DNA from 3 places in the Cytobacillus sp. FSL W7-1323 genome. Region 2 is predicted to be linked to each of the others. Evidence: a T-box and tRNA genes for the amino acid it is inferred to sense, from the RefSeq annotation. Region 2 holds a T-box; the other regions hold tRNA genes.
What was found. A T-box is a leader RNA that pairs with one kind of tRNA and senses whether it is charged. The one in region 2 lies ahead of tyrS (tyrosine--tRNA ligase), so its partner is inferred to be a tRNA-Tyr.

Region 1 (6,658 bases), 140 kb from region 2:
TGAATAGGGCGAATGAGTATGTGGTCGTAGACCCGAAACCAGGTGATCTACCCATGTCCAGGGTGAAGTCCAGGTAACACTGGATGGAGGCCCGAACCCACGTACGTTGAAAAGTGCGGGGATGAGGTGTGGGTAGCGGAGAAATTCCAATCGAACTTGGAGATAGCTGGTTCTCTCCGAAATAGCTTTAGGGCTAGCCTCATGCGTAAGAATCTTGGAGGTAGAGCACTGTTTGGACTAGGGGCCCTCATCGGGTTACCGAATTCAGACAAACTCCGAATGCCAAAGATTTATCCATGGGAGTCAGACTGCGAGTGATAAGATCCGTAGTCAAGAGGGAAACAGCCCAGACCACCAGCTAAGGTCCCAAAGTATACGTTAAGTGGAAAAGGATGTGGAGTTGCTTAGACAACCAGGATGTTGGCTTAGAAGCAGCCACCATTTAAAGAGTGCGTAATAGCTCACTGGTCGAGTGACTCCGCGCCGAAAATGTACCGGGGCTAAACGTATCACCGAAGCTGTGGATTGAACATCGTTGATGTTCAGTGGTAGGAGAGCGTTCTAAGGGCGTTGAAGCTAGACCGTAAGGACTGGTGGAGCGCTTAGAAGTGAGAATGCCGGTATGAGTAGCGAAAGATGGGTGAGAATCCCATCCACCGAATGCCTAAGGTTTCCTGAGGAAGGCTCGTCCGCTCAGGGTTAGTCGGGACCTAAGCCGAGGCTGAAAAGCGTAGGCGATGGACAACAGGTTGATATTCCTGTACCACCGTATTCTGTTTGAGTGATGGGGGGACGCAGGAGGATAGGGTAAGCGCACTATTGGATGTGCGTCTAAGCAGTTAGAGGGACCATGAGGCAAATCCCATGGTCACATACCTTGAGCTGTGATAGCGAGGGAAATTTAGTACCGAAGTTCTTGATTCCACACTGCCAAGAAAAGCCTCTAGCGAGGAATAAGGTGCCCGTACCGCAAACCGACACAGGTAGGCGAGGAGAGAATCCTAAGGTGAGCGAGAGAACTCTCGTTAAGGAACTCGGCAAAATGACCCCGTAACTTCGGGAGAAGGGGTGCTCATTAGGGTGTTAAAGCCTTGATGAGCCGCAGTGAATAGGCCCAGGCGACTGTTTAGCAAAAACACAGGTCTCTGCGAAGCCGCAAGGCGAAGTATAGGGGCTGACGCCTGCCCGGTGCTGGAAGGTTAAGAGGAGAGGTTAGCTCACGCGAAGCTTTGAATCGAAGCCCCAGTAAACGGCGGCCGTAACTATAACGGTCCTAAGGTAGCGAAATTCCTTGTCGGGTAAGTTCCGACCCGCACGAAAGGCGTAACGATCTGGGCACTGTCTCAACGAGAGACTCGGTGAAATTATAGTACCTGTGAAGATGCAGGTTACCCGCGACAGGACGGAAAGACCCCGTGGAGCTTTACTGTAGCCTGATATTGAATTTTGGTACAGCTTGTACAGGATAGGTAGGAGCCTTAGAAGCCGGAGCGCTAGCTTCGGTGGAGGCGTCGGTGGGATACTACCCTGGCTGTATTGAAATTCTAACCCACATCCCTTATCGGGATGGGAGACAGTGTCAGGTGGGCAGTTTGACTGGGGCGGTCGCCTCCTAAAGAGTAACGGAGGCGCCCAAAGGTTCCCTCAGAATGGTTGGAAATCATTCGTAGAGTGTAAAGGCACAAGGGAGCTTGACTGCGAGACCTACAAGTCGAGCAGGGACGAAAGTCGGGCTTAGTGATCCGGTGGTTCCGCATGGAAGGGCCATCGCTCAACGGATAAAAGCTACCCCGGGGATAACAGGCTTATCTCCCCCAAGAGTCCACATCGACGGGGAGGTTTGGCACCTCGATGTCGGCTCATCGCATCCTGGGGCTGTAGTCGGTCCCAAGGGTTGGGCTGTTCGCCCATTAAAGCGGTACGCGAGCTGGGTTCAGAACGTCGTGAGACAGTTCGGTCCCTATCCGTCGTGGGCGCAGGAAATTTGAGAGGAGCTGTCCTTAGTACGAGAGGACCGGGATGGACGCACCGCTGGTGTACCAGTTGTCTTGCCAAAGGCATCGCTGGGTAGCTATGTGCGGAAGGGATAAGTGCTGAAAGCATCTAAGCATGAAGCCCCCCTCGAGATGAGATTTCCCATAGCGCAAGCTAGTAAGATCCCTGAAAGATGATCAGGTTGATAGGTTAGAGGTGGAAGTGTGGGGACACATGCAGCTGACTAATACTAATCGATCGAGGACTTAACCAAAAACGAAAAGCGAAAGCGCCTACCTAGGCGCTGTAGCTGGACAATACGAAATGCGGGCGGCTTCAAGCCGCCGCAGCTAGACAGCACTACGTAAGTAGTCGCGTCAGCACGCATTCAGGCGATTACTCAAAACAATCTTCTTCAACATTACCTAGTTTTCAGAGAATGATTTAAAATTTCTCTTGAAAATTTTATTAAAGACGTTATAATAATATATGTCTTTAAAAAGTCCGGTGGCGATAGCGAGAAGGTCACACCCGTTCCCATACCGAACACGGAAGTTAAGCTTCTAAAGCGCCGATGGTAGTTAGGGGCTGTCCCCTTGTGAGAGTAGGAAGTTGCCGGGCATACATACTATTAAATTATTCCGCAGTAGCTCAGTGGTAGAGCATTCGGCTGTTAACCGAACGGTCGTAGGTTCGAATCCTACCTGCGGAGCCAATGGAGAGCTGTCCGAGCTGGCCGAAGGAGCACGATTGGAAATCGTGTAGGCGGTTTATAGCCGTCTCAAGGGTTCAAATCCCTTGCTCTCCGCCATTAAACATATAAATTGGCCCCTTGGTCAAGCGGTTAAGACACCGCCCTTTCACGGCGGTAACACGGGTTCGAATCCCGTAGGGGTCACCATTTTGGAGGATTAGCTCAGCTGGGAGAGCATCTGCCTTACAAGCAGAGGGTCGGCGGTTCGATCCCGTCATCCTCCACCATTCATATTATCGCGGGGTGGAGCAGTCCGGTAGCTCGTCGGGCTCATAACCCGAAGGTCGCAGGTTCAAATCCTGCCCCCGCAATTTGGTCCGGTAGTTCAGTTGGTTAGAATGCCTGCCTGTCACGCAGGAGGTCGCGGGTTCGAGTCCCGTCCGGACCGCCACTACATAAATTCACACAAATTAATTTAAAACATATTGTAAAACGTATAAGTTTTGGCTCAGTAGCTCAGTCGGTAGAGCAAAGGACTGAAAATCCTTGTGTCGGCGGTTCGATTCCGTCCTGAGCCACCATTTGCCGGCCTAGCTCAATTGGTAGAGCAACTGACTTGTAATCAGTAGGTTGGGGGTTCAAGTCCTCTGGCCGGCATTGTTTTTTATGGAGGGGTAGCGAAGTGGCTAAACGCGGCGGACTGTAAATCCGCTCCTTCGGGTTCGGCAGTTCGAATCTGCCCCCCTCCACCATCTAGGGGTATAGTTTAATGGTAAAACGAAGGTCTCCAAAACCTTTGATGTGGGTTCGATTCCTACTACCCCTGCCAATTATGGCGGTTGTGGCGAAGTGGTTAACGCATCGGATTGTGGTTCCGACATTCGTGGGTTCGATTCCCATCAGCCGCCCCATTATTTTAAATTCACATTTTTTGCTTTCATGCATAGAATATACAAATGGGCTATAGCCAAGTGGTAAGGCAACGGATTTTGATTCCGTCATTCGCAGGTTCGAACCCTGCTAGCCCAGCCAGATCTGCGGAAGTAGTTCAGTGGTAGAACATCACCTTGCCAAGGTGAGGGTCGCGGGTTCGAATCCCGTCTTCCGCTCCAAGTAGTTATTTATATTGATGGCGGCATAGCCAAGTGGTAAGGCAGAGGTCTGCAAAACCTTCACCACCGGTTCAAATCCGGTTGCCGCCTCCAATACATATTCACTCATTTTTATACACCTCATGCCGGGGTGGCGGAACTGGCAGACGCACAGGACTTAAAATCCTGCGGTAGGTGACTACCGTACCGGTTCGATTCCGGTCCTCGGCACCATAATTAAATAAAAGAATATTTGCCGGTGTGGCGGAATTGGCAGACGCGCACGACTCAAAATCGTGTTCCATCACGGAGTGTCGGTTCGACCCCGACCACCGGTATTTGCGGGTGTAGTTTAGTGGTAAAACCTCAGCCTTCCAAGCTGATGATGAGGGTTCGATTCCCTTCACCCGCTTATATGGAAGTTAAGGACTGTAGACAATCTCTATTTATTAGCAGATTGTCTACAGTTTTTTTTAGTTGAAGTGATTAGTTTTGTTGTTTTTTACTAACCTTAACGAAGTGCATAATGAGTGAAGAGAATGGATGAAAGGCTTCAGTAACGAGAAATGCATTCTCCTTAAAAAATATATGCAGAATACAGGTTGGTTAACAAGAAATATGTTGGAAATGAAAACTTTTCGTATTGATGGTTGACAGGATAGCTTTTATTAGATAAAATTTTCTTTGAAGTTGATAATCATTATCAATGACATGATGATGATCTAAAATGTTCGGATGGAGTGAATGACCTTGTCTAGATTATTTACTGAAGACTTAAGAATTGCATACGGTGATAGAGAGATTGTGAAGAACTTAAACATGATGATACCAGACGGTGAGATTACGGCTATTATTGGGCCGAATGGTTGTGGTAAATCGACTGTCTTAAAGACGATTGCAAGAATTATCCAAGCCAAAGCTGGGTCTGTATATCTTGATGGTAAGCAAATCAGTAAGGAATCGACAAAAGCGATTGCACAAAAAATGGCCATTCTTCCTCAATCTCCTGATGCTCCTGAAGGCTTAACGGTTTCAGAGCTAGTATCTTATGGAAGATTTCCATATCAAAAGGGTATGGGGAGATTAACAGCAAAAGATCGCCAGGTGATAGATTGGGCACTCCAAGTAACAGGAATTGCAGAATTTAAAGATAGAGAAGTAGATGCATTGTCTGGTGGACAGCGGCAAAGAGTATGGATCGCGATGGCTTTGGCTCAAGAGACTGATATAATCTTATTAGATGAGCCGACTACATATTTAGATATGTGTCATCAATTGGAAGTATTAGAACTGTTAAAAGAGCTTAATCAATTAGAAAATAGAACAATTGTTATGGTTATTCATGATTTAAACCATGCAGCAAGGTTTGCTGATTATTTAATTGCTATGAGAGCAGGAAAAATTATTAAAAATGGTGCTGCGAAGGAAGTTATGAATAAGCAGATTTTAAGAGAAGTATTTAATATTGATGCAGAAATTGGTATTGATCCACGTACACAAAAACCAATCTGCTTAACTTATGATTTAATTGATAGTAGGATGGTAGTTCAAGAGCAAGTCGTTTAATGATTTGCTTCTTTTTTTGACTATAATTGAGAATGATTATTATTTTAAAGGTGGATGGAGAACTTGAAAAAGCAATTGGTATTTTTATTTTTTATTCTATTATTAGTTTTAACAGCTTGCGGAAATGGTGGGAATGAATCGTCAGGTGAAGGCAGTAAGGAAACGGAAAAAGAAACATTTACATATAAATCAGAAAATGGAGAAATGGAGTTACCAGCTAATCCTGAAAGAGTAGCATCTATGGCTTACACTGGTAATGTTCTATCATTAGGGATTACGCCAGTAGCAATAGATGAGTGGTCTAAAGCGAACAAATTTTATGGTGATAAACTGAAAGATTCTGAAGTCATTACAGCAGATAATGTAGAGAAATTATTAGAATTAGAACCAGATTTAATTATTGCATATTCAACTGACGAAAATTTAGATAAATACAAAGAAATCGCGCCAACCGTCACATTAACTTATGAAAAATATGGCTATTTAGATCAACACCTTGAAATAGGTAAGGTGTTAGGAAAAGAGCAGGAAGCACAAGCATGGGTGGAAGAGTGGAAAGAAAAGACAGCTGCTGAAGGTGAGAAAGTAAAAGAGGCAATTGGTGATGATGCGACTATTATGGTATTTGAGACATTTGGTAAAGACATGTATGTGTATGGTGAGAACTGGGGACGCGGAACAGAAATCATTTATCAAGCACTTGGTTTAAAAGCACCTAAAGCGGTAGAAGAAGAAGTATTTGGACCAGGGTACTTAGCTATATCTTCAGAAGTCATACCAAAATATGCTGGAGATTATATTTTCCTAGGAGATGGACAAGGAGCCGATAATTCCTTTACTGAAACAGATGTTTGGAAAGGCATCCCAGCAGTGGAAAATGACCGCGTGTTTACATTTGACTCTTCTTCTTTCTATTTCAATGATCCCATTTCATTGGAAGAAGAATTAGCATTTATCGTTGAAAATTTACTTGGGGCTAAGTAATATAATGAAAAATAATACTTTTAATGAAGCAAAGGAAAAGAAAATATATGCACGTCCTGCAATTGCTTCTATTATTCTAGTACTAAGCTGCCTACTTTTAGTAGGTAGCTTAGTTTTGGCTATTTCGGTTGGAGCAGCGAGTATTTCATTTGCAGATGTTTGGCAAGCTGTATTTGCTTATGAACAAGGAAACGAAGACCACCAAATTATAAGAAGTATACGATTACCTCGTGAGCTAGGAGCTGCTGTTGTCGGCGCGGCTTTTGCTGTTAGTGGTGCCATTATGCAAGGAATGACAAAAAACCCTTTAGCAGATCCGGGTTTACTAGGTTTAAATGCAGGTGCAAGT
Region 2 (6,658 bases):
GCTTTCATAGAATTATAACCTAGGCTTCTACTCATTTTCTTGCATTCTAATCACGAAAGTACAAGCTTGTCATATTGTATTTTAGAAAGTTGAGAAAGTCGATCAACTATTCATAGAATTGCATGTAAAGGAGCGATTTACACCGTGACATTTCAAGAAAAAGTTCGCCAAGTTTTACAAGAAAAAGAAGTGCCTTTAGATAAGGCGATTCGTTCATTAAATATTTGTTCAAAAGAGTTGGAGCCTTATATTACACAACCGCAAGGGATGTTAGAGTATGGGAGAAACGTCATTTATCGCAATCAGCAGGTTGAGGTCATTGTTGTTTATCTTCCGCCATTTGCTAAAACGCTTGTCCATGATCATGGTTTTTCAAAAGGAGAAGTTTATGTTGTTCAGGGAAGCTTACTTAATCTCATTTATCATAAAGATTTATCGGTTAATAAAATTGAGTCATATAAGGCAGATGAGTCTTTTCATGTACAAGGGGATACCATTCATCTCATGTTTAATCCCACACCATTTGAGGTCATTAGTTTTCATGTGTATTCACCGCCATTAGCACATAATCAGACTTATCCTGCTGAAGGGAGAGAATAAGCTTGTTTATTGAAAGCTTAAAGGATGGCAGAAATGTGTGGTTGAACGGTAAAAGAATTGATATTACCGAAGATACAAATTTTAGAGGTACGTTGACGACGATTGAATCCTTGTTTTCGCAATTAACGAACCCAAAGTTACAGCCATTAATCGGTTATTTTGATGATGATTTACAGCAATGGGTGCATAAGGCTTTTTATTTGCCAAGAAATATCACTGAATTACAGGAAAGGCGCACGGCTTTTGAGGCATGGGCGAAAGATACGAACGGCATGATGAGTCGACTTTCCGATTATGCCCGTTCGCGAGTGGCAGGCTGGTATGCAAATAGAGAAGCGTATCGTGAATTAGATCCGCATTTCCCAGGAAAAATAGAGGCTTATTATCATATAGCCAAAAGAGAAAATCGTTTCATTGCCATTATTCAAAGAGATCCGCAAATCAACCGGAGTGCTAATGAGTATTATAATACGAAAAAGTTAGGTTTATTGAGAATAACAAAAAAGACAAACGAAGGCGTATATATTAATGGGGCTAAGATGATTGGCACTTCCGCACCTTATGCCCATGATATTATTGTTTATCCCTTAGCACCTTTAGATGAGGCGAAGAAAGATTTAGCGCATATGCTGATTGTGCCCGCAAATGCTAAGGGCTTGCATATGGTTTGTCGTGAGTCTTTTGCAGAAGCGTCGCAAGTTGAATATTCCCTTAGTGCACAATACGATGAAATGGATGCGGTCCTGATTTTCGATGATGTCTTTGTTCCGTGGGAGAGAGTTTTACTGCATGATAACCCTATTGCTTTAGCTCAGTTAAAAGTTGATTCTATTTCTAATAGCTTAGCGTATCATCAAGCCATTGTGCGCTTGCAAACGAAGTTATCTTTTATGGCAGCAGTAGCAAATGCCATGGCACATGTGATTGGAGCAGATGGCTATTTACATGTACAAGAAAAGCTAGGGGAACTTATTATCCAAATTCGCACAATTGAAGGGTTAATCATTGCCGCTGAACAAAATGGAAAGTTGGAGAAAGACATTTATATTCCAGATTTTAATTATATTCAAACAGCGAGAGTACTGGGGACGAAATATTATCCCAATGCAGTTGAAATCATTCAATTAATAGGTGCTGGCGGCTTGATACAATTACCTTCGTCCATGGCCGATCTATCAGGTCAAATCAGTCAGTTGACACAACAGTATTATAAAGGGAAGAATGCTACTGCAGAAGAAAGGACGAAGCTATTTAAATTAGCTTGGGATTTAATAGGTTCACCTTTTGGTTCTCGTCATGAATTATACGAGCGCTTTTATTCTGGGGATCCGATGCTGCAAACAGCAGATATGTGGCGGAAATATGATAAAAAAGAGTGGACGAGACAGCTAGCTCCCTTTTGGAAAAACTGTTAGTAGAAGAAGCCTAAACATTGAAATAGCCACCTGATAAAAGGTGACTATTTTTAAATTACCTCACAACCTAATTCTTTAACAATAATTTCATGAATTTTCTTTTACCTACTGAAACAATCATATTATGGCTAATCGTAGTCGTTTCCATATCAGTGATGATTTTTTTACCATCTATTTTAATTGCGCCACCAGCAATCATTCTTTTAGCCTCGGATTTTGAAGGCAGTAAGCCTGTATCTACTAACAATTGCACAAAGGTGATAGAAGTTGGGCCAGTCCATGTCATTGTCGGCAGTTCTTCAGGTACTTCTCCTTTTTGGAAAATCGTAATAAATTGTTGTTCTGCTTTTTCAGCTGCCTCTTCATCATGGTACATTTGTACAATTAGCTTTGCTAATTGCATCTTTACATCACGTGGATGGAGGGTTCGCTTAACTAGCCCTTCTTCTATCTCAGTTATTTCTTCAGGTGTAAGTGGAGTAATAAGTGTAAAGTACTTCACCATGAGTTCATCCGGAATGGACATCGCTTTCCCGTACATTTCGTTTGCTGGTTCATTAATACCGATATAATTATTCTTCGATTTTGACATTTTCTCAACGCCATCTAATCCTTCAAGTAGTGGCATCAGCAGTGCAATTTGCTTAGTTTTTCCAAATTTCTCTTGAAAGTGCCTACCCATAAGGACATTAAAGTGCTGATCGGTGCCCCCTAACTCAATATCACATTCAAGCACAACAGAATCGTATCCTTGCATGACTGGGTAGAAGAATTCGTGTAAAGAAATCGGCTTCCCGAAGGCAATTCTTTCTTCAAAGTCATCACGTTCCATTAAACGGGCAATGGTAATTTTACCTGCTAATTGAATGACATCATCAAACTTAAGTTGAGAGAGCCATGTTGAATTATAATGTAATTCAACTTTTTCCATATCGAGTACTTTACCAAATTGCTCAAAATAAGTTTGGGCGTTATGCTTCACTTCTTCATCGGTTAACGGCTTTCTAGCGATGGACTTACCTGTTGGATCACCAATCTTACCAGTAAAATCCCCAATTAATAATTGAATCGTATGACCATTATCTTGGAATTGCTTTAACTTCTTTAAAACAACCGTATGACCTAAATGAACGTCAGGAGCTGAAGGGTCTAAGCCAAGTTTTATCTTTAAAGGTTTATTTAATAAAATAGATTTTGCTAACTTTTCTTCTAATTCTTCAGTGGGTATTATTTCTTGCACACCTTGTTTGTATAACTTTAATTGTCTCTGTAACTCTTTTAATTGCTGTTCTGATAATTTTTCTTTCACAATTATTCACATCCTTAAAAAATAATAAAAATCCACATCCCTGATAAAAGGGACGTGGATTTCACGCGTTACCACCCTAATTGAGAAGTATAATACTTCTCCACCTCAACATTTAACGAACGTAGCCGTTCATTGCAAGTAGCAATGAAAGTTCAAGAAGTTGTAATTCGCTTCATCCTTTATACCGACTCTCAGTCATTTGTCGGCTCTCTGTGATAGGGAGGAGGTTGCTACTAAGACTTCTATCATCACTTTTTCTTTATTAAAATTTATTGTCTTTAATGAGCCGGTAAAGGGTTGCAGCTAATTGCTTTTGATCGTCCGTTTTTAACCCTTTAACAATGGAGATTTCTCCCTCATGAAATTCGGGATAAAGCTCTTCAATGACGTCTCTACCCTTAGGTGTAATCACAACAAAAGTGTTTCGGCGATCTCTTGGGTCGGTTTCCCTTCTGCAAAATGACTTATTCTCTAATGTACGCATAATATTACTGATTGTTGCTTTTGATACACCTGCAGAAAGGGCAAGCTCTTTTGTTTCCATTTTTCCATATATCCATAAATCATAAAGAATCGAAAAGGAAGTCCAAGAGATTTTATGCTTGGCTAACACTTCTTGCTCTAGCTTATTTTTAATGCCTTGGCCAATGCGATATAGGCTAGTGACTACGGCTATTGCATTTGGCTCTATCGTTGTTTTTTTACTTATCTTTTGAATGACCGTTGACTCTTCAGGATGCAAATAGCCATCTTCGTCTAATTGGTGAATAGGATCACCCCTCTTTTATTTTCAGAATCATTAGCTATGAAATGATTCTACAAAAAAAGAAACAGAATTGCAACCCTTAAACTTAAGGGTAATACAAAACTGTTTGATAAATAATCATATCTTCCCCAATATTGCGATACGTATGTGCTTTGTTGGCGGAGAAACGGATGGAATTACCTGGTTGAATGGTGTATTGTTGTTCATTAATTTCAAGTTGTAGTGTACCAGTAATCACCGTTACATACTCTTCAACACCTTCATTATGTTTTTCTGATAGATGTTCATAACCTGTCTCAATCTCGACAGTAAAAATTTCAAACTTTTTCCTTGGGTCAAATGGGAAGACCGGATATACGCGATATTTCCCACTATACTCCATAATGGGGCTTATATCATGGCGATTAACCACATGAATAGGAGACTGCTGTTCCTTAATTAAAGATGAGAAGGAAACTTGTAATCCTGTGGCAATCTTCCATAATGTTGTCACTGTTGGGTTGGATTCACCACGTTCTATTTGCCCAAGCATCGCTTTACTTACATTAGTTAAGTTGGCTGTAGTATCTAGACTTAAACCTCGTGCTTTACGTAGATTTTTTAAGTTAACACCGATATTTTTTTGAATATTATCCATAATTCCTCCGAAAATGATTGTTTATTATAACGTACGAATGTATAATATATTGTACAAATAACTAATCAGTTTATTTATTCAATATTATACTATTTTTTGGGATGAAGGGTAGGGAGAAATCTTGGCGGAGCTATTGTTACAAACAAGAGAAGTACCATTTCGAAAAGGGGTGCAGGCTGGTGTAAGTATTGCGATTGGTTATGCCCCCGTTGCACTTACGTTTGGCTTATTAGCAAAGACAACAGGTTTATCTTTTATAGAGACTGTACTTATGAGTATGATTGTTTTTGCAGGTGCATCACAATATATGGCACTTAGCTTAATTAGTTTAGGGACGAGTACTTTCGAAATTATTTTTACAACTTTTATTGTTAATATTCGCCATTTTCTGATGAGTACAGCGCTTAATGAAAAAGCCGAAGATGACAGACTAATGAAAAAGGCACTCTATTCATTCGGCATTACAGATGAATCTTTTTCAGTTATTGCTACAAAAGATGGCGTGCAAAAAACTGGTTTTATTTTAGGTGTGAATATCATTGGGTATATGAGCTGGGTTACCTTTACTGCTCTTGGGTTCGTCGTTGGTGCAAACTTGCCACAAGTGTTACAAGAAAGCATGACAGTTGCGCTATATGCAATGTTTATTGGTCTACTTGTCCCTTCGATGAAAGGCAGTGCTAAAGTTGTTTACCTTGCTGCTATTGCTGCCGGATTAAACACTATTTTTACCTTTACCGGTGCACTTTCAACAGGATGGTCAATTGTTATAGCAACTTTAATTTCTTCCGTTCTTGTTGAGGTTATAGAAGGAATGAAGAGGGAGGATCGGCAAAATGAGCAATGAAGTACTTTGGTTAATTATTGGCATGGGTCTTGTTACATATCTTCCAAGGGTTGCGCCATTTTTACTTTTTAAAGGAAAGGAACTGCCTATATTTGTGCAATCTGTTCTGAAAAATGTTCCTTATGCGACTCTCGGTGCTCTTATTTTTCCTGGGGTTTTGCTTATTGGAGAAAGCATCTGGTACGGCTTACTTGGTGCAGCGATTGCGTTTATTGTTGCTTATATTGGCGCGAATGTAGTCTTTGTTGTCCTTAGTGCTATTATTGTTTTGTCAGGTTACTCCTTATTCATCAGTTAGTTATTTCTTTCCTCTTTTTTGCAGTTCTAAATATGGAAAAGTATACTAAACTAAGTATGAAGGGTTGTACTTTTTTCATTGAGATTAAAGGAGGGAACAAATTGGCAAGAAAAATTGGTCTTTATGGCATTCTTGGCTACTTTTTATATGGTTTATTCTTTTATTGGTATTTATTCCATTTTGCAAATACAGATTTACCATTCGAGTATCAAGGTACAGTTGCTGATCCTGCCACTTTTTTAAATGGTAGAGAACTTGTATTAACTGAGGAATATTCAAAAATACGTAATTTACTATTTTTCTTGTCTACACCTTTTGAATGGATGTTTTACTTATCAATTCTTTTATTGGGGTTATCTGGTGCATTTAAAAAATGGGCTGAGCAATCTTCTAAATTCAAATTTGTGCAAACGTCTATTTATGTTGCTTGGTTGTCACTATTCGCTTTTATCGCTACGACACCACTCAGTTATATCAGTTATCATTTTTCAAAGCAGTACAATATTTCTACGCAAAGCTTTGCTAGCTGGATGAAAGATGAACTTATAGACTTTTGGGTGAACTTTGGCATGATGGTGCTTATCGTTTATGTATTGTATCTGCTTATTAATAAAAGCAGGAAGCGGTGGTGGCTATATGCTTGGATGTTAACCGTTCCTTTTTCATTGTTTTTAATGTTCCTTCAACCAGTGGTCATTGATCCGTTATATAATGATTTCTCTCCTTTAAAGAATAAGGAATTAGAGAGTAAAATATTGGCGCTTGCTCATGAAGCAAACATCCCAG
Region 3 (6,658 bases), 2.3 Mb from region 2:
GGGATAGGATCCATACCTGAATACATAGGGTATGGAAGGCAGACCCGGGGAACTGAAACATCTAAGTACCCGGAGGAAGAGAAAGCAAACGCGATTCCCTGAGTAGCGGCGAGCGAAACGGGATTAGCCCAAACCAAGAGGCTTGCCTCTTGGGGTTGTAGGACATTCTATACGGAGTTACAAAGGAACGAGATAGACGAAGAGGTCTGGAAAGGCCCGCCATAGGAGGTAAAAGCCCTGTAGTTGAAACTTCGTTCCCTCCAGAGTGGATCCTGAGTACGGCGGGACACGAGAAATCCCGTCGGAAGCAGGGAGGACCATCTCCCAAGGCTAAATACTCCCTAGTGACCGATAGTGAACCAGTACCGTGAGGGAAAGGTGAAAAGCACCCCGGAAGGGGAGTGAAAGAGATCCTGAAACCGTGTGCCTACAAGTAGTTAGAGCCCGTTAATGGGTGATAGCGTGCCTTTTGTAGAATGAACCGGCGAGTTACGATTACATGCGAGGTTAAGTTGGACAGACGGAGCCGTAGCGAAAGCGAGTCTGAATAGGGCGAATGAGTATGTGGTCGTAGACCCGAAACCAGGTGATCTACCCATGTCCAGGGTGAAGTCCAGGTAACACTGGATGGAGGCCCGAACCCACGTACGTTGAAAAGTGCGGGGATGAGGTGTGGGTAGCGGAGAAATTCCAATCGAACTTGGAGATAGCTGGTTCTCTCCGAAATAGCTTTAGGGCTAGCCTCATGCGTAAGAATCTTGGAGGTAGAGCACTGTTTGGACTAGGGGCCCTCATCGGGTTACCGAATTCAGACAAACTCCGAATGCCAAAGATTTATCCATGGGAGTCAGACTGCGAGTGATAAGATCCGTAGTCAAGAGGGAAACAGCCCAGACCACCAGCTAAGGTCCCAAAGTATACGTTAAGTGGAAAAGGATGTGGAGTTGCTTAGACAACCAGGATGTTGGCTTAGAAGCAGCCACCATTTAAAGAGTGCGTAATAGCTCACTGGTCGAGTGACTCCGCGCCGAAAATGTACCGGGGCTAAACGTATCACCGAAGCTGTGGATTGAACATCGTTGATGTTCAGTGGTAGGAGAGCGTTCTAAGGGCGTTGAAGCTAGACCGTAAGGACTGGTGGAGCGCTTAGAAGTGAGAATGCCGGTATGAGTAGCGAAAGATGGGTGAGAATCCCATCCACCGAATGCCTAAGGTTTCCTGAGGAAGGCTCGTCCGCTCAGGGTTAGTCGGGACCTAAGCCGAGGCTGAAAAGCGTAGGCGATGGACAACAGGTTGATATTCCTGTACCACCGTATTCTGTTTGAGTGATGGGGGGACGCAGGAGGATAGGGTAAGCGCACTATTGGATGTGCGTCTAAGCAGTTAGAGGGACCATGAGGCAAATCCCATGGTCACATACCTTGAGCTGTGATAGCGAGGGAAATTTAGTACCGAAGTTCTTGATTCCACACTGCCAAGAAAAGCCTCTAGCGAGGAATAAGGTGCCCGTACCGCAAACCGACACAGGTAGGCGAGGAGAGAATCCTAAGGTGAGCGAGAGAACTCTCGTTAAGGAACTCGGCAAAATGACCCCGTAACTTCGGGAGAAGGGGTGCTCATTAGGGTGTTAAAGCCTTGATGAGCCGCAGTGAATAGGCCCAGGCGACTGTTTAGCAAAAACACAGGTCTCTGCGAAGCCGCAAGGCGAAGTATAGGGGCTGACGCCTGCCCGGTGCTGGAAGGTTAAGAGGAGAGGTTAGCTCACGCGAAGCTTTGAATCGAAGCCCCAGTAAACGGCGGCCGTAACTATAACGGTCCTAAGGTAGCGAAATTCCTTGTCGGGTAAGTTCCGACCCGCACGAAAGGCGTAACGATCTGGGCACTGTCTCAACGAGAGACTCGGTGAAATTATAGTACCTGTGAAGATGCAGGTTACCCGCGACAGGACGGAAAGACCCCGTGGAGCTTTACTGTAGCCTGATATTGAATTTTGGTACAGCTTGTACAGGATAGGTAGGAGCCTTAGAAGCCGGAGCGCTAGCTTCGGTGGAGGCGTCGGTGGGATACTACCCTGGCTGTATTGAAATTCTAACCCACATCCCTTATCGGGATGGGAGACAGTGTCAGGTGGGCAGTTTGACTGGGGCGGTCGCCTCCTAAAGAGTAACGGAGGCGCCCAAAGGTTCCCTCAGAATGGTTGGAAATCATTCGTAGAGTGTAAAGGCACAAGGGAGCTTGACTGCGAGACCTACAAGTCGAGCAGGGACGAAAGTCGGGCTTAGTGATCCGGTGGTTCCGCATGGAAGGGCCATCGCTCAACGGATAAAAGCTACCCCGGGGATAACAGGCTTATCTCCCCCAAGAGTCCACATCGACGGGGAGGTTTGGCACCTCGATGTCGGCTCATCGCATCCTGGGGCTGTAGTCGGTCCCAAGGGTTGGGCTGTTCGCCCATTAAAGCGGTACGCGAGCTGGGTTCAGAACGTCGTGAGACAGTTCGGTCCCTATCCGTCGTGGGCGCAGGAAATTTGAGAGGAGCTGTCCTTAGTACGAGAGGACCGGGATGGACGCACCGCTGGTGTACCAGTTGTCTTGCCAAAGGCATCGCTGGGTAGCTATGTGCGGAAGGGATAAGTGCTGAAAGCATCTAAGCATGAAGCCCCCCTCGAGATGAGATTTCCCATAGCGCAAGCTAGTAAGATCCCTGAAAGATGATCAGGTTGATAGGTTAGAGGTGGAAGTGTGGCGACACATGTAGCTGACTAATACTAATCGATCGAGGACTTAACCAAAAACGAAAAGCGAAAGCGCCTTGCACAGGTGCGACAAGCATAAGACAGATTTGACAGGAGGTTGTTCTTTAACCTCATGACAAATTTGACTTATGACCTCGAGCACCTAGGCGCCGCAGCTGGACAGAACTACGTAAGTAGTATCCTACAGCACGCATTCAGGCGATTACTCAATAAATATCTTCTTCAACATTACCTAGTTTTGAGGGAACGATTCCCTTACAATTTCATAGTCCGGTGGCGATAGCGAGAAGGTCACACCCGTTCCCATACCGAACACGGAAGTTAAGCTTCTCAGCGCCGATGGTAGTTAGGGGCTGTCCCCTTGTGAGAGTAGGACGCTGCCGGGCAAACTACCCCAATTTTTGGGGTTATTTTTTGGCCCCTTGGTCAAGCGGTTAAGACACCGCCCTTTCACGGCGGTAACACGGGTTCGAATCCCGTAGGGGTCACCATTTTGGAGGATTAGCTCAGCTGGGAGAGCATCTGCCTTACAAGCAGAGGGTCGGCGGTTCGATCCCGTCATCCTCCACCATTTTTGTGTTTATTTGCCGGCCTAGCTCAATTGGTAGAGCAACTGACTTGTAATCAGTAGGTTGGGGGTTCAAGTCCTCTGGCCGGCACCACTCGTCCTTTGTACGAGCCATTAGCTCAGTTGGTAGAGCATCTGACTTTTAATCAGAGGGTCGAAGGTTCGAGTCCTTCATGGCTCACCATTTATATTTGCGGGTGTGGCGGAATTGGCAGACGCACCAGACTTAGGATCTGGCGCCGCAAGGCGTGGGGGTTCGACTCCCTTCACCCGCATTAGTATTTTATAATGGATATTTGCGGAAGTAGTTCAGTGGTAGAACATCACCTTGCCAAGGTGAGGGTCGCGGGTTCGAATCCCGTCTTCCGCTCCATATGCGCCCGTAGCTCAATTGGATAGAGCGTTTGACTACGGATCAAAAGGTTAGGGGTTCGACTCCTCTCGGGCGCGTTTTATTTCGGGAAGTAGCTCAGCTTGGTAGAGCACTTGGTTTGGGACCAAGGGGTCGCAGGTTCGAATCCTGTCTTCCCGACCACGAATACTTTTTAGGGGCCTTAGCTCAGCTGGGAGAGCGCCTGCTTTGCACGCAGGAGGTCAGCGGTTCGATCCCGCTAGGCTCCACCAATTTAATTTTTAACAATATATTTTATGGCGGTGTAGCTCAGCTGGCTAGAGCGTACGGTTCATACCCGTGAGGTCGGGGGTTCGATCCCCTCCGCCGCTATTGCTTTTTTATTAATGGAGGAATACCCAAGTCTGGCTGAAGGGATCGGTCTTGAAAACCGACAGGGGTGTTAAAGCCCGCGGGGGTTCGAATCCCTCTTCCTCCGCCATTAATATTTATTATCGCGGGGTGGAGCAGTCCGGTAGCTCGTCGGGCTCATAACCCGAAGGTCGCAGGTTCAAATCCTGCCCCCGCAATCTGGTCCGGTAGTTCAGTTGGTTAGAATGCCTGCCTGTCACGCAGGAGGTCGCGGGTTCGAGTCCCGTCCGGACCGCCATTTACATATTTATTATTTTGGCTCAGTAGCTCAGTCGGTAGAGCAAAGGACTGAAAATCCTTGTGTCGGCGGTTCGATTCCGTCCTGAGCCACCATTTAGTCTTTTTTGGAGGGGTAGCGAAGTGGCTAAACGCGGCGGACTGTAAATCCGCTCCTTCGGGTTCGGCAGTTCGAATCTGCCCCCCTCCACCATCTAGGGGTATAGTTTAATGGTAAAACGAAGGTCTCCAAAACCTTTGATGTGGGTTCGATTCCTACTACCCCTGCCAATTATGGCGGTTGTGGCGAAGTGGTTAACGCATCGGATTGTGGTTCCGACATTCGTGGGTTCGATTCCCATCAGCCGCCCCATTTTCAAACATTTTATTGGGCTATAGCCAAGTGGTAAGGCAACGGATTTTGATTCCGTCATTCGTAGGTTCGAACCCTACTAGCCCAGTTATGGCAGCATAGCCAAGTGGTAAGGCAGAGGTCTGCAAAACCTTTATCCCCGGTTCAAATCCGGGTGTTGCCTTTATGCCGGTGTGGCGGAATTGGCAGACGCGCACGACTCAAAATCGTGTTCCTTCGGGAGTGTCGGTTCGACCCCGACCACCGGTATGTTAAAGTTCTTAAATGCGGGTGTAGTTTAGTGGTAAAACCTCAGCCTTCCAAGCTGATGATGAGGGTTCGATTCCCTTCACCCGCTTAAATAGGGGCCTATAGCTCAGCTGGTTAGAGCGCACGCCTGATAAGCGTGAGGTCGATGGTTCGAGTCCATTTAGGCCCACCATTTATATTATTCCGCAGTAGCTCAGTGGTAGAGCATTCGGCTGTTAACCGAACGGTCGTAGGTTCGAATCCTACCTGCGGAGCCATACATATTTTAGTTTGCGCCTTTAGCTCAGCTGGATAGAGCAACAGCCTTCTAAGCTGTGGGTCAGAGGTTCGAATCCTCTAAGGCGCGTCAAAGCTCTTAAATCTTCTATAAGGTTTATGAGCTTTTTTTGTATGATTAATTTTAAATTAAGCTTCTAGGCATCTAGTTGAAAGCTTTGTAGATAAGTACAAAAAAAAAGCTTCCATGAATGGAAGCTAAAAAGGGGGATTTACACTTGTAATAGAAGTTTCTCCAAATAAATCTTTTTTTATACCTATATTTTCTTTATTTTACATATTTCTCTCATTAACAAATTATTTCACTTTTCTAACACATATTATTAGTAATATAGATGAGAAAGATTAGATGTTTAAGAAAGAGGGGCTTTTTATGAAGAAGTGGATATCAACCTTTTCTGTAATTATGATTATTTTTCTTGCTGCTTGTGGAAATGCAGAGAATGATGCAAACTCTAGTGGTGGGGAAGGATCAGTTCCTGCTGCAATCGATGCCAGTATCTCGATACCAAGTCAGATTAAAAGGAACGAAGAAGTACGCTTGGAAGTTACTGTTACTCAGGGAGACGAGTCTGTGGAAGATGCAGATGAAGTAAAATTTGAATTGTGGGAAGATGGGAAAAAGGATAATGGTGAATTAATAGAAGCAGAACACGAGAATGATGGCAAGTACGTTGCATCCTATACATTTGAAAAAGATGCTATCTATCATATTCAGTCACATGTCACCGCAAGAAGTATGCACACTATGCCTAAAGTTAAAGTGGCGGTAGGCAGTGCTGAAATAGATAACGAAGAAGAAAATCAAGGCCACAGCGCACATGAGCATGATGGAAATGTAGCGATACATATAAGTCCTACTGCTGATATTAAGACGAATGAGGAAACTCCATTTGATATTCATATTACTAAAGAAGAACAAGGACTTGAAGAGGCAAATGTGAGGTTAGAAATCGTTCAGTCAATTGATGATCATCAGGTGGCATGGGTAGATGCAGTAGAGGAAACTAGTGGGATGTATACAGCAGCACATGCATTTACTGATAATGGAACATACAAGATTGTCGTTCATGTAGAAAATGATGAAGGATTACATGAACATAGTGAATTTGAGGTCATAGTAAATTAACAGTAGAAGAAAGATATTTGCATATGCAAATATCTTTTTTATCTTATTTAATAATGTACTTTTGTTTTCATGTTACGCAAGTGAAGTTGCCTTTAATATTGATGAATTTTATACTAATCATAATCAAACTTTCACACTATAAAGAAGAAGCCCTTTATAATAGAAGTAAGTAATTGAAATCAGGAGAGAATAACAAATGACAAATACTCATTTATTTTTTAATACAAGCATTGGTAAACAGAAACCTAATAGTATAAGGAATAAAGAACAAGTGTGTCCGTTCTGTCAGAGAGAACAATTGACGAAGATTATTGCGGAGGATGGTCCA

Region 1: it has a tRNA-Tyr gene. The T-box ahead of tyrS (tyrosine--tRNA ligase) is inferred to sense a tRNA for this amino acid. The anticodon was not compared.
Region 3: it has a tRNA-Tyr gene. The T-box ahead of tyrS (tyrosine--tRNA ligase) is inferred to sense a tRNA for this amino acid. The anticodon was not compared.

The regions. Positions count from the first base shown of each region.
Region 1 is NZ_CP151998.1:1,395,258-1,401,915, forward strand. Features, by position in the region: rRNA gene MKX67_RS07205 (23S ribosomal RNA) at 1-2,248, shown strand, start outside; rRNA gene rrf (5S ribosomal RNA) at 2,478-2,595, shown strand; tRNA gene MKX67_RS07215 (tRNA-Asn) at 2,615-2,689, shown strand; tRNA gene MKX67_RS07220 (tRNA-Ser) at 2,692-2,785, shown strand; tRNA gene MKX67_RS07225 (tRNA-Glu) at 2,801-2,875, shown strand; tRNA gene MKX67_RS07230 (tRNA-Val) at 2,880-2,955, shown strand; tRNA gene MKX67_RS07235 (tRNA-Met) at 2,966-3,039, shown strand; tRNA gene MKX67_RS07240 (tRNA-Asp) at 3,043-3,119, shown strand; tRNA gene MKX67_RS07245 (tRNA-Phe) at 3,174-3,249, shown strand; tRNA gene MKX67_RS07250 (tRNA-Thr) at 3,253-3,325, shown strand; tRNA gene MKX67_RS07255 (tRNA-Tyr) at 3,337-3,420, shown strand; tRNA gene MKX67_RS07260 (tRNA-Trp) at 3,424-3,497, shown strand; tRNA gene MKX67_RS07265 (tRNA-His) at 3,504-3,579, shown strand; tRNA gene MKX67_RS07270 (tRNA-Gln) at 3,626-3,700, shown strand; tRNA gene MKX67_RS07275 (tRNA-Gly) at 3,706-3,780, shown strand; tRNA gene MKX67_RS07280 (tRNA-Cys) at 3,800-3,873, shown strand; tRNA gene MKX67_RS07285 (tRNA-Leu) at 3,905-3,993, shown strand; tRNA gene MKX67_RS07290 (tRNA-Leu) at 4,015-4,097, shown strand; tRNA gene MKX67_RS07295 (tRNA-Gly) at 4,101-4,171, shown strand; gene MKX67_RS07300 (ABC transporter ATP-binding protein) at 4,510-5,325, shown strand; gene MKX67_RS07305 (iron-hydroxamate ABC transporter substrate-binding protein) at 5,389-6,309, shown strand; gene MKX67_RS07310 (iron ABC transporter permease) at 6,314-6,658, shown strand, end outside.
Region 2 is NZ_CP151998.1:1,530,982-1,537,639, forward strand. Features, by position in the region: gene MKX67_RS07945 (cysteine dioxygenase family protein) at 145-600, shown strand; gene MKX67_RS07950 (4-hydroxyphenylacetate 3-hydroxylase N-terminal domain-containing protein) at 603-2,015, shown strand; gene tyrS (tyrosine--tRNA ligase) at 2,083-3,330, opposite strand; T-box leader at 3,370-3,582, opposite strand; gene MKX67_RS07960 (MarR family transcriptional regulator) at 3,587-4,066, opposite strand; gene MKX67_RS07965 (XRE family transcriptional regulator) at 4,176-4,727, opposite strand; gene MKX67_RS07970 (AzlC family ABC transporter permease) at 4,849-5,574, shown strand; gene MKX67_RS07975 (AzlD domain-containing protein) at 5,564-5,872, shown strand; gene MKX67_RS07980 (M48 family metallopeptidase) at 5,974-6,658, shown strand, end outside.
Region 3 is NZ_CP151998.1:3,831,414-3,838,071, reverse strand. Features, by position in the region: rRNA gene MKX67_RS19580 (23S ribosomal RNA) at 1-2,792, shown strand, start outside; rRNA gene rrf (5S ribosomal RNA) at 3,026-3,142, shown strand; tRNA gene MKX67_RS19570 (tRNA-Glu) at 3,173-3,247, shown strand; tRNA gene MKX67_RS19565 (tRNA-Val) at 3,252-3,327, shown strand; tRNA gene MKX67_RS19560 (tRNA-Thr) at 3,343-3,418, shown strand; tRNA gene MKX67_RS19555 (tRNA-Lys) at 3,433-3,508, shown strand; tRNA gene MKX67_RS19550 (tRNA-Leu) at 3,518-3,599, shown strand; tRNA gene MKX67_RS19545 (tRNA-Gly) at 3,623-3,697, shown strand; tRNA gene MKX67_RS19540 (tRNA-Arg) at 3,701-3,774, shown strand; tRNA gene MKX67_RS19535 (tRNA-Pro) at 3,783-3,859, shown strand; tRNA gene MKX67_RS19530 (tRNA-Ala) at 3,873-3,948, shown strand; tRNA gene MKX67_RS19525 (tRNA-Met) at 3,975-4,048, shown strand; tRNA gene MKX67_RS19520 (tRNA-Ser) at 4,065-4,157, shown strand; tRNA gene MKX67_RS19515 (tRNA-Met) at 4,172-4,245, shown strand; tRNA gene MKX67_RS19510 (tRNA-Asp) at 4,249-4,325, shown strand; tRNA gene MKX67_RS19505 (tRNA-Phe) at 4,345-4,420, shown strand; tRNA gene MKX67_RS19500 (tRNA-Tyr) at 4,434-4,517, shown strand; tRNA gene MKX67_RS19495 (tRNA-Trp) at 4,521-4,594, shown strand; tRNA gene MKX67_RS19490 (tRNA-His) at 4,601-4,676, shown strand; tRNA gene MKX67_RS19485 (tRNA-Gln) at 4,693-4,764, shown strand; tRNA gene MKX67_RS19480 (tRNA-Cys) at 4,769-4,839, shown strand; tRNA gene MKX67_RS19475 (tRNA-Leu) at 4,844-4,925, shown strand; tRNA gene MKX67_RS19470 (tRNA-Gly) at 4,943-5,013, shown strand; tRNA gene MKX67_RS19465 (tRNA-Ile) at 5,021-5,097, shown strand; tRNA gene MKX67_RS19460 (tRNA-Asn) at 5,108-5,182, shown strand; tRNA gene MKX67_RS19455 (tRNA-Arg) at 5,198-5,271, shown strand; gene MKX67_RS19450 (FixH family protein) at 5,575-6,330, shown strand; gene MKX67_RS19445 (DUF4931 domain-containing protein) at 6,527-6,658, shown strand, end outside.